DNA from 2 places in the Rheinheimera metallidurans genome. Region 2 is predicted to be linked to the other one. Evidence: predicted binding sites of a transcription regulator. Region 2 holds the regulator's gene; the other holds the start of a gene.

Region 1 (3,425 bases), on a different contig from region 2:
GCAATAGCTGCAGTTTTTTTCATCCGACTGATCATGCCATGATGAATGACATTGGTCAGGGCATTTGACAATAAGGGGTCAGTCAAAGGATGAGTAATAAAGGGTTCTAGTTCGCGCGCATCATGGCTAGCGGGTACATATAAGTTACAAAGGCCTAGCGCCAAGCTATAGCTGATAAGCAAAACTATTTGGCAGCGTTTTGCTGATAACTCAGGAAAAGCGTCTCTAAAATTTGTCTCCATTACAATAAGGTTTTTATCATAATGCAGCGCAAACTGTTGTGCTGCACTTAGTGCTTTTTCACAACGTTCATGCTCACCTAATTGGATATCTAAACCAAGACAAAAAATAAGATGATTAATATTATTTTTTAGTTCAAAAAATGAATAACTTGCATCGACACCGCCAGAATAAAATACGGCGTTATCGCTTGGCGCAACAGTATTGTCGTGCAGCTGTTGTTCGGGAATGAGTATGTTGACCCATTGTAAATCATCAAACCAAGACACAAAATACTGCTGAAACTGCGCTAAGTTGCTTAGTAGCGCTTTACTAACATTAAAGCTCTCATCAACGGTTAATTCTTCACCAAGCAGCATGGCTGGCATTAAACAACTAGCAAATGCAGCATCTGCAGCTGCAGGCAAGCTACGTTCAGTGCCGCTGAAGGTTAATTGAAGTGCGCGGTTATCTGCTTTCCAGCTCATTACAACGCGGTTGCCAATGGTCTCTAAAGTTAAAGCAGATAATTTCATCTTATTAAACCCTTAATATGCTATGACATAGATCTATTATCTTGTAGCTTTACCTTACCTTATAATACAAAAAAGCCAGCAAACTGCTGGCCTTTTTAGTATTCGTTTTATTACGCTTTTTTACGACGGCCGCTTAGCATTAATAAACCTAAACCTAACACAGCAATGGTAGCTGGTTCTGGTACAGTTACTAAGCGAGCTTGTACAAATAAATTGTTATCAGAATTTTCTGCCGTACGTAGCATGTTGTCATCAATTACAAAACCAGTATTCACATCACCCCATAAGCGGAATTCAATAACGTATTTCTGGCCACCAAAGGTAAAGGTAATTGGTACCGGAATACCAGAAATGTTGAAGTAATCATCACATGGTGTAGTTGAAAACTGTATATCTGGATTACAGTAACCGCCTTGATCGTTAAATGTTTCAGTAAAGTTTATACCAAACACCGAACCAGTTTGCGCCATAAACGGGCTAACAATATCAAACATAGTGAATAAGTTTAATTCAGCTAATGTTTTAGTACCCGCTACTACTTGACGGTTACGGTGCGTGATCATACCGGTGTCAACCCAACCAGCATCAGCGTCTAACACACCATTATACGATACGATATCTAAACCGCTAGGCTGACCCGCAACACGCGGAGTACCCCAGTTGACAGAGGTGTAAGCATCATTAATTCCGGCAGAGGCGTCGTAAAACTCTAAGCCACAACCATTTAACGCATTAGTTGCACCAGCTGCACAATTATGTATTGTTTCTACGCCGTTTTTTTGACGAGTTTTAGGTGCGTAGCCATCGTAAGTTAAACCGTCAGCTAACCAACCGCTAGAGGTTTCAAATGTAATACTAAATGCTGCTGCCGATACTGACGCACTACACGCTAATAAAGCTGCACTTCCAAGTGCTGTTACCAAAAAACCTACTCTTGATTTCATGACATCTCCGTTTTACTTAACTTATTATAATTATGCGTGTAACACTAACACACACTACTCCTAGCATTATGCAGCTACCGTGCCAAAACAAAAAATCGTTTTTTAACAATAACTTATCGCTTGCTTCTGTATTGGGTAAAATGTAAGTGTAAAAAATACCTACAGTTATTGAGTGGCTATATAACGCCCAGGCGATAATATGTTGTCGGTATCGAAGGTGTTTTTTAATAGCTGTAGTACATTTTCATACTCTAACGAGCTGTATTCAGACATAAATTGCGTCATATTTATATCTAGTCGATAGGGGAAAAAACCCTCTTTTAATAACTGCTCGTACAATTGGCGACGGCATGCTAGCGCTTTGCTATCCCAATCGATGCCATCATTTGATTGGCGGTTAAAACCGATACTAATTACGGCGTCTAAGCAACGTTCATTTAGTAAAGTGAAGGTTATTCCAGCTTCAAAACCAAACGAGGTTAAAACCCTGCTTACTATGGTTTCGATATTACGTGCGCATTGACCATCAGCGGGAGCGACCACGGCACACCAAATTAGCCCGACGCCATCTTGATCAAGCTTAAAGTCGTTATCTGGTAATGTCGGCATCCGCCAGTAAGCACTAGCCAGAAAATTATCGCTAGGCTTGCCTTGCATCATCATATGTACAGGTTTAAGCACGGCTAGCACTCTGGCCATATCTCGGCGTAATAACTTTGACAGCAGCCATTGATATTTTTCAATTAAACTCAACAAAGTATCACTAATAAAATTAAGTTGTGTTTTGTTAAAGCGCCGACAATGTGCTTTCAACGCAGCTTTGGCCAGCTTTATCTGCCCCTTTGTGCCATACAGAGCACCAGAGACGTTCCAACGTCCGACTTGCCATTGATTTTTTAAGCGGCTTAAATCTTGCTCAGGTAATGGATATGTCTGCTTTGCGGCTACGTCAGCAGGAAACTGCTGCAACCCTGGCAATACTCTAAACGCATTGGCGATATGCGGTAAGCTGGTTAGATAGCCTTGACGTTTTAATTGGCATAGGCTTTCAACTAGCTGTTCAAGGATGTCTTGCTCAGTTGAAATATAAAATGCCAAAAAACACTCTGGCTTGGGCATTAACCATAGTGTAATGCTTAGCACTATGCCCAAATTCGATTGAAAAAATAACCCGTCTAACGCTGGGCCTAAACCGGCCTGATAAACACCCGCAGCTTTAGCGTCATTAAAGCGATGCAAGCCCGTTTTAATAACCTGCCCACTAGCCAACATTACTTCAATACCACACACGTACTTAACATGTTCACCGTAAGCAGTATGTCCAAACCCTCGCTCCACTGTGTTACCCACTACACTGCAACTTGCACTAGAACCGGTACAATCCATCCAATGTTTGTCACCTTGTTCAAGTAAAAACTGCGCCAGCTCAGCCTGAGTAACGCCCGCCTCTACAGTTACAACACCCTGCTTTTTATCATAATTAGTTATTCGCTTTAGGCGACTAAGATTAACAATAACGCTATCTGAACTTACTGGCACCTGTGAGCCATAACCCCAGTTTTTTCCTGAGCTAATGGTATACAGCTGTTGCTTATATTGCTTGGCTATATTTAAACACGCGGCGAGCTGATCGCGCTCTGGATAAAGTACTGCCAGTACGCTAGATGTCGTAGCAAAGGTAGCGGTTTCAGCTTTACGTATACTCGGTGTATCAATCACTACTTGC
Region 2 (3,425 bases):
GTTGGTCTGGTGCCATCAGATAAAGGTCATATTATCCTAAACGATAAGGACATAACCTTTGACCCTATGCATGCTCGTGCTCGCCAAGGTATTGGTTATTTACCCCAAGAAAGTTCTATTTTTCGCAAACTATCGGTGTATGACAACTTACTGGCAATTCTACAAACCCGAAAAGAGCTAAATAATGCCAAAAGAGCGGAAATCGCAGACGATTTATTAGAAGAATTTCACATTGGCCATATTAAACATAGCCTAGGTATGAGCTTGTCTGGCGGTGAACGCCGACGCGTAGAAATTGCCAGAGCACTCGCCGCTAACCCAGCATTTATTTTACTTGACGAGCCCTTTGCTGGCGTTGACCCAATATCCGTGTTAGATATCAAAAAGATAATTCAGCATCTTGGCCAACGCGGTATCGGAGTACTTATCACCGACCATAATGTGCGCGAAACCCTTGATGTCTGTGAAATTGCCTATATTGTTAGTCATGGAGAACTGATAGCGTCAGGCTCACCACAAGACGTACTAGCAAATCAGAAGGTACGCGATGTATACCTCGGCGAGCAATTCAGGCTATAGTAAATAAAAAACCATTGCAGCGGATCATTCAGGATAACGGTAGAAGTAGATGAAGCCCTCTTTGCAACTTCGCTTAGGACAGCAACTCACCATGACACCGCAGCTACAGCAAGCTATACGCTTGTTACAGTTGTCGACCATTGAGTTGCAACAAGAAATTCAGGAAGCGCTGGATGCTAACCCACTGCTAGAAGCAGAAGACGAGTACGACAGTTTTTCTGCCGATCCCAAAGACGCATCAGACACCTCAGAACACAGTAACTACGAGGCTGAGTACGCGTCTGATGAAAACTATGAGCCATCAGAGCCCGACAGCAGCGAATCCATGACTGAGCAAAATATTCAGGAAGATTTGCCGCTCGACAATAATTGGGATGACCTAGTAAGCGCAGCGCCAGTTACGGCAGGTAATAGCAGTGGTGAAGAAGATCTAGTATATCAAGGCGAAACCACTGAAACACTGCAAGACTATCTGCGCTGGCAAATGCAGTTAACCCCATTTTCCGCGACCGATCGCATTATTGCCGAAGTTATTATTGAAGCTATCGATGGCAATGGCTTATTAACCATTAGTTGTGACGACATTCTTGAGTCGCTTGGCTTAGACTACGTTGAAGCTGACGAAGTTGAAGCGGTGATAAAACGTATTCAGTTATTTGACCCTATCGGTGTTGGCGCACGCTCAGTGCAAGAATGTTTACTGGTGCAACTGCGCCAATTTTCAGCAGACACGCCCTATTTAGCCGAAGCGCAAAGTATGATTCGAGAGCATACTGAGTTTTTAGCCAATCGCGACTTTCGTTCTTTAATGCGAGTGACTAAACTCAAAGAGGACGAATTAAAAGAGGTTATGCAGCTGATACAAAGTTTAAACCCTCGGCCGGGTGCTGATGTCATTCGTGAAGAACAACAGTATGTTATTCCTGATGTTAGCGTAACTAAGGTTAAAGGCCGCTGGCAAGTTGAACTTAATCCAGATGCAATGCCCAAAGTACGTATCAATCAACAATATGCGTCAATGTCGCGTACTGCAAAAAATAGCGCCGATACTCAATTTATTCGCTCGCATTTACAAGAAGCCAAGTGGTTTTTAAAAAGTTTAGAAAGTCGTAACGAAACCTTATTAAAGGTATCAAACTGTATTGTACAGCAGCAACAAGCGTTTTTTGAGCACGGCGAAGAGGCAATGAAACCTATGGTGTTAAATGATGTTGCTGAAATGGTAGGTATGCATGAATCAACAATTTCGCGCGTAACCACCCAAAAGTATATGCACACACCTAGGGGCATTTTTGAACTAAAATTCTTTTTTTCTAGCCATGTAAGCACAGAAACGGGAGGTGAATGTTCATCTACAGCCATTCGAGCCTTTATCAAAAAGTTAGTCGCTGCAGAAAACCCAACTAAGCCACTTAGCGATAGCAAAATGGCGGACATTCTGTTAGAACAGGGTATTAATGTGGCCCGCCGTACAATTGCAAAGTACCGCGAATCACTGTATATACCTCCCTCAAATCAACGCAAAACGTTGCTGTAAATTAAGCCCAAAAGAAGGAACATGTCTATGCAAATCACGTTAACTGGTCGTCATGTTGAAATTACAACAGCTATAAAACAATACGTTGATACTAAATTTGCAAAGCTAGAACGGCATTTTGACCAGATAAACAATGTACACGTGACTCTAAACGTGGAAAAATTGAAACATATCGCCGAATCTAAGTTACTGCTAAATGGCGCTGAAGTATTTGCAGTAGCAGAAGACGAGAATATGTATGCTGCAATTGACCTGTTGATCGACAAATTAGATCGCCAGGTAATTAAGCATAAAGAAAAGACTGCACGACATTAATTAGAAGATGATGAACTTAACTTCAATGCTTACCGAGAACTGCACTAAAAGTGCAGTTCTTTTTAACAGCAAAAAACGTATTCTTGAATACATCGCCGAGCTGGCACATCAGCAGTTACCTGATATATCAGAATACAGCATTCTTGAAGCGCTAATGACACGAGAAAAGCTCGGCTCTACGGGTATAGGCGGCGGCATTGCAATTCCACACGGAAAACTAAAAGTAGTCACTAAGCCTATTTTAGTGTTCGTAGTAAGCAAAGAAGCCATAGCGTTTGATGCTATTGATAATCAACCAGTAGATATATTCTGTGCCATGCTAATTCCCGAAGATCAATGTCAAGCGCACCTAAGTACATTAGCTAGCATGGCAAAAATGTTTAGCCAAAAAGACTTTACCCGAAAAATACGGCACGCAGAGACCAATCAGCAGCTGTATCAATTGTTACTCGATTATAGTGCAACGGAAATAGCAAAATGAAATTACTAGTTGTCAGCGGTCGTTCCGGTTCAGGGAAGTCAGTTGCACTGCGCGTAATGGAAGATTTAGGCTACTACTGTGTTGATAATATTCCTGTGAATTTATTACCAACATTAGCCACCACAGTGATGGGGCAGTATGAACGCGTTGCGGTAAGTATTGACGTACGCAACCTGCCAGAAGATCCAGACGAATTAGCCGAAATACTGTCATATTTACCACGCAAACTTGATCTAACCATTTTATATTTAGACGCCGATCATTCCAGCCTAATTAAGCGCTTTAGCGAAACACGTCGCTTACATCCTTTGTCACATCAAGCAATGTCGTTAGATGAAGCCATTTCTCGTGAACAGCATTTACTTGACCCTATTTCTAGCCGTGCTGATTTATATATAGATACCACCGAGCTGAATATTCATCAGTTGGCGGAGCAGCTGCGAGAGCGAATTTTAGGCCAAAAAACCGGTAGATTAGTTATTTTGTTTGAATCTTTTGGTTTTAAATACGGCA

The links. Region 2 encodes sigma-54, which starts transcription at its own class of promoters, with help from an activator protein. Its sites were predicted from a motif close to TGGCANGNTNCNTGCTT; they were not measured.
Region 1: the regulator sigma-54 is predicted to act here: its motif matches at 1,768-1,784, upstream of MN199_RS07175 (THxN family PEP-CTERM protein).

What each region holds. Positions count from the first base shown of each region.
Region 1 covers NZ_JALAHQ010000002.1:391,133-394,557, forward strand. The annotation lists gene MN199_RS07170 (hypothetical protein) at 1-755, opposite strand, end outside; gene MN199_RS07175 (THxN family PEP-CTERM protein) at 866-1,699, opposite strand; gene MN199_RS07180 (FAD-binding oxidoreductase) at 1,865-3,425, opposite strand, start outside.
Region 2 covers NZ_JALAHQ010000001.1:62,585-66,009, reverse strand. The annotation lists gene lptB (LPS export ABC transporter ATP-binding protein) at 1-579, shown strand, start outside; gene MN199_RS00335 (RNA polymerase factor sigma-54) at 629-2,116, shown strand; gene hpf (ribosome hibernation-promoting factor, HPF/YfiA family) at 2,144-2,431, shown strand; gene ptsN (PTS IIA-like nitrogen regulatory protein PtsN) at 2,439-2,912, shown strand; gene rapZ (RNase adapter RapZ) at 2,909-3,425, shown strand, end outside.